DNA from 2 places in the Selenomonas sp. AB3002 genome. Region 1 is predicted to be linked to the other one. Evidence: riboswitches for the same ligand, from Rfam matches in the RefSeq annotation. Region 1 holds a riboswitch; the other holds the start of a gene.
What was found. A riboswitch is a leader RNA that binds a small molecule or an ion and turns the genes downstream of it on or off. The one in region 1 is predicted to bind cobalamin.

Region 1 (4,669 bases):
AGGATATCATCTTCGGTCAACTCACCGTGGGTGACACCGTCATTGAAGAATTGCTCATTCTTTTTCCACTTCGCGAACTCGAAGAAGGGCGGTCTCTTCTCCTTCAGAGCTTCCTCCACAATCTTGACGAAAAGCCCACGGGTATAATCATCTTTCAGATTCTTCGTGAAGAAATGGAAGACCTTGCCTACATCAATGCCGCCCATTTCAAAACGCAGGCTCATGGGCTGGTTGTGCCCCGTCTTTTCTGAGCCTTTTTCCACTGGAACGCCGGCAAACCGGGAAAGCAATGCGTCTCCCGTGCCATCGATGAACACCTTGGCGTTTATCCTTGCCAATCCCTCCATGGTTTGGAGAATACAGGAGACAATCCTGCCCTCATTGGTCACCGCTCCCACCAGGGAAGCGTTGTAAAGTATATTTACGCCGGCCTCTTCGCACATTTCATCGTAGACGTAGGCAAGATATTCTGGCACATATTGTGATCTGCCGCCTCCATAATATGTATCGGTAGTTATGCCAAGGGAGGGCGAGGACCCCTGTTTTTCCATGCGCTTGTTCAGGTCCGTGATGTAGGGAGTATCACTGCCTTCGACAAAAGTAGGCATGCAGGGGAAAACGCACCCTTGGGTCGCCAGACCTCCGAGGGAAATGCCGCGCTCCACAAGGACAACCTTCGCTCCCTTCCGTGCAGCGCTGACAGCAGCCGCCGTACCAGCCGCACCGCCGCCAACCACGCAGACATCCGCATTGAAGAGTACGGGAAGCTCCGCGTTGTTGAAATCCATCGCATTTATCATGGAAGAAGCAGCTTCCACTCTTGCGGCATCATCTTTGAGGCCGAGCACTGTCCCAGCTGCGGCCAGGCCCATCATCTTCATAAAACTGCGCCTGGATATAGGGATTGCAAATGATTTATCCATAAACACACCTCCATCATATCGCACTCATGCAGAGGTTCTATTCTATCAGCATGCCTGTTTTTCCTGCTTTTCCTCATGTATATCATGCAGCCGGGCCGGGAAAAGGCAAGAGGAAAGGGACTTCAGAAATGGAGCAGGGAATATTGACAAAAATTATAAATGATAATAATATTTAAATAGCAACTTAATATGGCTGGGAACAGGTGTACTTAGGTACTTAATAGGGAATCCGGTGTGGGGCGTGTTGATTAATTCGCTCAGCCCATCTTCACGGGTCTTGACTGTCCCTGCTTCGTTGACAAATCCTCGACATAGCGCCGCTATGCCTCCGGTTTGTCGCCTTGCAATGGACAGCCAATCCCCGCAAATCTGGGCAAAGCTCATTTAATCAACACGCCCTAAGCCGGAGCGGTCCCGCCACTGTAGGGTGGAGTCCTGCACATGAGGTCACTGGGGTAGATATGCTTACCTTGGGAAGGCGTGCAGGGCCATGAAGCCGAGCCAGGAGAACTGCCTGTTCTGTCATCACCGTATAAGAGAGCCGAAGCATCGTGCCTGGTTCCCTTATGTGCCTGCGAGCGATGGGTAGGGGATTGGGCTTAGGGCTTTTTTGCTGTGGCCATTTTTAGGCAATCCGTCTGCGCGCTTGCAGGTGGGTTGCCTTTTCTGTTGGGTTTCACAAATCACACAAGGAGGCTGCAGTATGAGCAACGAGCTGGAAAAAAGCGGCGAGCTCGACCTTCAGGCTATCCTGAAAAAGGCCGAGCAGCAGACGGACTTTCCCGATGTGCCACTGGATGAATTCACTCCTCCCACCTATGAGGAGTGGAAGGAGGCCTGCATCACTCTCTTGAAGGGGGCACCCTTTGAGAAGAAAATGTATACCAAGACCTATGAGGGCATTACCTTCGACCCCATGTACTTCCGCAAGGATACGGAGGATATCCTGCCCAAGGGGGAGTTCCCCGGCATGGGGGATTACCTCAGGGGGGCACAGCCCAGCGGCTATGTTGGGAGGCCCTGGGGCATTGCCCAGTCCTGCGATGAGACCAGCCCCAAGGAAAACAATGAGCTGCTGCGCCATGAGCAGGAGAAGGGTTCCACGGTCTACAATATCCGCCTGGACAAGGCCACCCTGGCTGCCAGGGATGTGAGAAAGGCGGAGACCCCCGGTGATGAGGGCGTGTCCCTGACCACCCTTGATGATGTGCATACCCTGCTGGAGGGGCTGAAGCTGGACAAGTACCCCCTCTATATCTACGCCGGGGCCACGGCTCTGCCCATGCTGGCTCTGGCAGTGGGGGCCTTGAAGTCCTCCGGCACGGACCTGAAGCAGCTCAAGGGATTTGTGGGAGCAAATCCCCTGGGGGCTTTGGTTGAAGAAGGGGAACTGCCTGCTTCTTTGGACAAGCTCTATGATGAGATGGCGGAAGCCGCCAAGTGGGCTAAGGAAAACGCTCCGGGCCTGGCCACGGTCTTTGTCCGCAGTGATGTATTCAGCCGGGGCGGTGCCAATGATGTGCAGGAGGCTGCCTATGCCCTTGCCATGGCGGTGGCTTATCTGCGGGCGCTGATGGACAGAGGGCTGACTATCGACGAGGCGGCGAAGCAGATTGTCTTCGGCTTCTCCATGGGGGCCAATTTCTTCCTGCAGATTGCCAAGCTCAGGGCCCTGCGTCCCCTCTGGGCGCAGATTGTTGAAGCCTTCGGCGGCAGCCAGGAGGCAAGGCGCATGCACATCCATGCCAAGCCCGCCCTGTTCTTCAAGACCGTCTATGACCCTTACGTCAATATGCTCCGCAATACCACGGAAATTTTCTCAGGGGTAGTGGGGGGCATTGATTCCTTCGAGAGCAGTCCCTTTGACGAGCCCATCCGCAAGGGGGATGAGTTCTCCCGCCGCATTGCCCGCAATGTGCAGATCATCCTGCAGGAGGAATTCGGCCTCTTGCAGCCCATTGACCCAGCTGGCGGTTCCTGGGCGGTGGAGACTCTTACCAAGCAGATGAAAGAAAAAATCTGGGAGGAGTTCCAGAAGATAGAGGCCAAGGGCGGTATCCTGAAGGCTCTGCAGGAGGGCTATCCCCAGGATGAGATTGCCAGCGTCCTGAGCGCCCGTTTCAAGGCAGCCGAGACCCGCAAGGACCGTATCGTAGGCAACAATATGTATCCCAACATGACGGAGACTTTGCTTGATCCGCGTCCCGAAGATGTGGAGGAAATCAAGCAGCAGCGCAAGGCTGAGGTGGAAAGCTATCTGGCCGATATTGACGAGCAGTTCAAAGAAGAAAAGCTGGCTGAACTTTCCTCTGCCAAGGCTGGAGTGACGGAAGCTGCCGTAGCTGCTGCCTGCGCTGGCGCCACCATTGAGGAACTGGCAGAAGCCCTCCATGGGGGGAACAAGGGTGAGGAACAGGTGAAAGCCATCGAGCCCCACCGCTGGAGCGAGCGCTTTGAGGCCTTGAGGAAGCTTACAGAGGGGTTCAAGGCTGAGCATGATGATAATGTGAAGATTTTCCTGGCCAATATGGGCCCCATCCCCCAGCACAAGGCCAGGGCTGATTTCACCACGGGCTTCCTGCAGGTGGGTGCCTTTGAGGTGCTTGGCAACAATGGCTTCCAGACTGTGGAGGAAGCAGCCCTGGCTGCCAAGGAGTCCGGGGCAGATGCCGTGGTCATCTGCTCTACTGATGCCACTTATCCCGAGATTGTGCCGGCCCTGGCGCCGAAGCTCCATGAGGTACTGCCCAAAGCCACAGTATTCCTGGCCGGGGCTGCTCCCCAGGATATGCTGGAAACCTACAACCAGGCGGGCATTGATGAGTATATCCACGTCCGTGCCAACTGCTATCAGATCCTGCAGCTCCTGCAGAAGAAGAAAGGGATGATTGCATAATGGCTTACACAAATCCTGATTTCACCCAGATAAGCCTGAAAGATGCTCCCCAGGGGGCGGCAGGGGACTGGAAGAAGCTTTTCGAGGCCCAGGCCGGGGCGGAGTTTGAGGCTCTCACCCGCCGTACCATGGAGCATGTGCCCGTGAAGCCCCTTTATGGCCATGACGAATATGACCACATGAACCATCTGGACTTTGCCAGCGGTATTCCTCCCTGCCTGCGGGGGCCTTACTCCACCATGTACGTCTTCCGTCCCTGGACGGTGCGCCAGTACGCAGGCTTCTCCACAGCAGAGGAGTCAAATGCCTTCTATCGCAGGAATCTGGCTGCAGGCCAGAAGGGGCTTTCCATCGCCTTTGACCTGCCCACCCACCGCGGCTACGATGCGGATAACCCCAGAGTAGTGGGCGATGTGGGCAAGGCTGGCGTGTCGGTCTGCTCTATGCTTGATATGAATATCCTGTTCTCCGGCATTCCCCTGGACCAGATGTCTGTGTCCATGACCATGAACGGGGCGGTGCTGCCCATTTTGGCCTTCTTTATCCAGTCCGGCGTGGAGCAGGGCGTGGACAAGAAGATCATGGCAGGCACCATCCAGAACGATATCCTCAAAGAGTTCATGGTGCGCAATACCTATATTTATCCGCCTGAGATGTCCATGCGCATCATCGGCGATATCTTCGAGTACACCACCAAATACATGCCCAAGTTCAACAGCATTTCCATTTCCGGCTACCACATGCAGGAGGCAGGGGCACCGGCAGACATTGAGCTGGGCTATACCCTGGCAGATGGCCTTGAGTATATTCGCACGGGCATCAAGGCTGGCCTGCCGGTGGATGCCTTTGC
Region 2 (4,669 bases), on a different contig from region 1:
GTTGTAAACCACGAAATCAAGCTTCAGAGGCTGGCCGTCCTTTTCGCGGATGCCGTCGCCGTTGGTATCCTTCCAGCCGGCCTCGTCAAGGAGCTTAGCTGCCCTTTCGGGATTGTAGGCGTTGGGGTCAGTGAGCTGGTCAAAGCCGTAATCCATGGAAGGAGGCACAGGAGCCTTGCCCGGCAGGAAAGTGTCCTTCAGGAGCACCTTGTTGTAGGTTTCCCTGTCGCAGCCGGCAATGAGAGCGGCGCGCACCTTGTCGTCCTTCAGGATGCCCTTCTGGTTCAGGCGGGCCAGCACCACCCGCAGGGAAGAAATCTCGTCCACGAAGAACTTGTCATTGCCACGGAAGGTGTCCATGTCACCTGCGGCGATGTTCACAGCCATATCCACCTCGCCGGACTGGAGAGCCATGGCCCGGGTGTTGGGGTCATCAATGGAGGGAATCTCCACCGTCTCAAAGGGTACTTCCCCATCCCAGTAGGAGGGGTTCTTCTTCATGACAGCCTTTTCCTTCACGAAGGATTCCACCATGTAGGGACCGGTGCAGATGGGGCCTTCCTTGGCAAAGTCGCGATTTGCCTCGGCCTTGGTGTCCACAATGATGAAAAGGGGGTCCGCCAGGAAGCCCGGCATATTGGGCATGGGCTTTTCCGTCACGATGGTGAGGGTCTGCCCCTCAGCCTTGATTTCCTTGTACTTGAAGAAAGTAGCGGCACGGTTGTTCTTGGCGAAGGCACGCTCGATGGAAGCCTTCACAGCCTCAGCCGTAAGCTCGTCGCCATTGGAGAACTTCACGCCCTCACGGATCTTGAAAGTCCAGGTGAGATGGTCGTCGCTGATGTTCCAGCTCTCGGCCAGCCAGGGCTGCACATTCATCTTCTCGTCAAACTTGGTAAGGCACTCACCCAGGCCGTAGCGCATGACCACCCAGCCAAAGTAATTCTGGGTAGGCTCAAGAGTGTCGGCGAAGTTGGTGACACCCACCTTCAGCACACCCTGCTGGGCGCTCCCCCCTTTGTCTGCCCCGCAGCCGGTCAGAGCAGCCGTCAGAGCCGCACCGCACAGCCCCATAGCCACAGCTTTCCAAACTTTCTTCATGTTGAACTTCATTGCACGCATTCCCCTTTTCTAAAAAATAAGAGAGACAACATATTTATTCCTGCCGCGGGTCAAGGACATCCCTCAGGCTGTCCCCCCACAGATTGAATATCGCCACTACGCTGAAGATGGCCAGCCCCGGATAGAGCATGAGCCAGGGAGCCGACTGGATATACTGGCGCCCCTCATTCAGCATCAGCCCCCACTCCGGTGTGGGAGGCTGGGCACCGAAGCCCAGGAAGGACAGTCCCGCAATCTCCATCATCATGGTGCCGATGTCCATGGCTCCCGTGATGACCACCATGGGCAGCACATTGGGCAGCACATGGCGCCAGAGAATAGCTCCGGTGCGGGCCCCCTGGATCCTGGCTGCCTGGATGAAATCCTGATTGCGCAGGCGCAGCACCAGGCTCCTCACCAGCCGGGCGTACTTGGCCCAGCTCACCACCAGCAGGGCCAGGATGGTATTCACCACGCTGCCCCCCAGGATGCCTGCGATGGCAATGGCCAGCACGATGCCCGGGAAAGCCAGCATCATATCCGCCAGGCGCATGAGGATGGTTTCCAGCCAGCCCCCGAAGAACCCAGCCAGCACTCCCACCAGCGTGCCCACAGCGGCAATCAGCGCCACCAGGCACAGGGCCATGAAGAGAGAAACCTGGGTGCCGCAGAGAATGCGGGAGAAAATATCCCGGCCCAATTTATCCGTGCCCAGGATATGCTCTGCCGACGGCGTCTGCAGCACCAGTTTCATGTTTCCCTCCATGGGGTCCTGGGGAGCAAGGTAAGGGGCAAAGATGGCCAGCAGCACCACAAATACCACCAGAGCTGTATAGAAGGCGAAAAGCCTGTTCTCACGAAAAACCGCCATCAGTTCCCCTCCTTTTTCAGCCGCGGGTCAAGATAAGCATAAGAAAGATCCACCAGCGCGTTGATGCCCATGTAAACTATGGAAATCCAGAGCACGAAGCCCTCAATGAGAGGATAGTCCCGCATGGAGATGGCCCGCACCGCCATATTGCCGATGCCAGGCCAGGAGAACACCATTTCGATGACCGCCACGCCCCCCAGGAGCCAGCCAATGGACATGCCCAGCAGGGTGATGAGGGGCAGGATGGCATTGGGCAAGACGTGCTTCCACAGGATAGCCTGCTCCGAAAGCCCCCTGGCCCTTGCCCCCACCACATAATCCTGCTGCAGTTCCTCCAGGAACACAGTGCGCACCTGGCGGATATACTTGGAGGACATATAGAGGGCCAGGGTCAGGGAAGGCAGCACGATGCCCTCCAATGTCACAGCCGACTTGGCAATAGGGAACCAGCCCAGCTTCAGGCCGAAGACATAGAGGAAGAGCAGGCCTATCCAGAAGGAAGGCATGGACACCCCGATAAAGGAAATGCCCCGCACCAGATGATCCTGCCAGCCGTTCCTGTGAATCGCAGACCATATCCCCAGCGGCAGGGAAATCAGCAGCACGAAGACGATGGTCACAGCCGCCAAAGTAAGCGTCCCTGCAAAGCCCTCCAGCAGCTTTTCTGTAACCGGTTTCTTGGCAGAGTAGGATATGCCCATATCACCCTGCAGCACGCCTCCTGCCCAGTTCACATACTGCACCAGGAAGGGCTTGTCCAGTCCCAGCTCCGCCCTGGTCTTGTCCAGGGTTTCCTGTGACACGATAGTGTCCCCCGCCTCCAGCAGCATGGCCGCCGGGTCCCCGGGGGCCAGATAGGTCAAGCAAAAGGTCAGGAAGCTGACACCTATGAGGGTAATCAGCATCTGCGACATCTTGCCCAAAAGTTTTTGCAAAGTTTCTCATCTCCCCATAAACATAAAAAACCTGCCCGCAAAAATGCAGACAGGTCCACCATATACTTCTCCAGCAAAATCCCCATCCCCATCGCTCGCGGGTCAAACGGTGATTGTCAATCAGGCAGTTCTCCTGGCTCCAGGTCATCACTTCCTTGCGCCTTCCCAGAAAGACTTTGCTCTTTCCAGTGACATCAATGCAATGAAGCTCGCTGTTACAGTGGCGGGACCGCGCCGGCTTTTACCGGCTTCTCTATTAAGTCATAGGAACTATGCTATTCCTTTCGACACCCAATCCAATCTCAATATAGAATTGTTTTCAATGAAAATTACAACAGGCAAAATTTTACCACTACCTACCCCAGCCTGTCAAGTTTCGCAGGCAGGCTGGGGACGCCCCTGCCACAGGCGCCACAGCAGGAAGGAGGCACAGGCAGCCCTGATGGACTGGTCGATGGCCAGAGCCAGCCAGGCACCAGGCAGGCCCATATCCAGCACCTGCAGGAAGAAAGCCGTGATCAGGGGACGCAGGAAGGCGATGCTCACAAAGGAATAGGCTGCCACCTGGCTGGTCCTGCCGCTGCCCCGGAGCACGCCGGCGCACACCAGGGCATGGGCCTCCGGAAAGCTCACCGCCGCCACGAAAATCATGACCAGGCTCCCTAAGGGCAGCAATCCCACTTCATGGGAGTAGAGGCTGAAGATTTCTTCCCGCAAGCTGAAGGTCAGCACAAAAGAAACAAGGGAAAAAATCAAGCTCCACTTGAGCCCGGCCCGCAGCTGCCGCTGCCAGTAAGCCCAGTCGCCTGCCCCGTGAGCGTGGCCTGCCATGACCATATTGGCCTTGCCCAGTCCCCCGGCAAAGCAGTAATAGAAATCGCAGAAATTCATGCAGATGGCATGGACGGCATAAGCTGCCGTGCCCAGCTCCGCCACCATGCGGGTGTAGAGCACCATGCCGATGCGCTCGAACCCCTGCTCGCTGAAGACTCCGGCAAAGACTGGCAAGAATTCCCGGAAATATGACCTGTCAGGCCAAAAAGCCCGCCAGTCCCCCGGCATAGCGCTGCCCCCCAGCTGGCGGGCAGAAACTGCCAGAGTCCAGCTGGTGCCAATGACCGTACCCACAGCAGCCCCCGTCACCCCCAGCGCAGGAAAGGGGCCCAGGCCAAAGATGAACAGAGCATTGCCCACGACATTCACCAGATTGCCCTGAAGGTTGGCGCTCATCACCTCTTTGGTGTGGCCATAGCCCAGCTGCACTGCCTGCAGGACAGTGGCCAGAGTGGTTAGGAATACCCCCAGCAGAGCGATGTCCCCATAGGACAGAGCCGCTGCCAGATACTCTTCCTGCGCCCCCATCCAGCAGAGAATGCGCTCCAGCTGCCAGAAGAACAAGACATGCAATATGCCCATGAAAATAACAGCACAAAAAAGTGTCCGTGCAAGCAGCACGGGCACTTCCTGTGTATTATCCTCACCGAACTTCCTGGCAGTGAGCAGCGTCAGAACCGCCGCTATGGAGCGAACCACACAAAGCAGCATCATCCTGGGCTGGGTAAAGATACTCACCGCCGCAATAGCCGCCGTTCCCAGCATGCCTGCCATGATGATATCCACAGAACTCAGCAGCACCATAAACAGGCCCTCCAGGGCAGCAGGCATTGCTATATTCAGATAATGTCTGTCCTCGTCCGGTATGCGCATGCTGAAACTCCTTATCACCTAATAATCAATATCAATTAGATGATAACAAGCTGCC

Region 2: linked by a shared signal. The riboswitch ahead of nikB (nickel ABC transporter permease) and the one ahead of P159_RS0101625 (methylmalonyl-CoA mutase family protein) in region 1 are both predicted to bind cobalamin.

The regions. Positions count from the first base shown of each region.
Region 1 covers NZ_JNIO01000002.1:273,575-278,243, reverse strand. The annotation lists gene P159_RS0101630 (FAD-dependent oxidoreductase) at 1-923, opposite strand, end outside; cobalamin riboswitch at 1,108-1,456, shown strand; gene P159_RS0101625 (methylmalonyl-CoA mutase family protein) at 1,627-3,819, shown strand; gene scpA (methylmalonyl-CoA mutase) at 3,816-4,669, shown strand, end outside.
Region 2 covers NZ_JNIO01000008.1:1,284,987-1,289,655, forward strand. The annotation lists gene P159_RS0114140 (ABC transporter substrate-binding protein) at 1-1,101, opposite strand, end outside; gene nikC (nickel transporter permease) at 1,157-1,972, opposite strand; gene nikB (nickel ABC transporter permease) at 1,972-2,907, opposite strand; cobalamin riboswitch at 3,013-3,217, opposite strand; gene P159_RS0114155 (MATE family efflux transporter) at 3,277-4,614, opposite strand.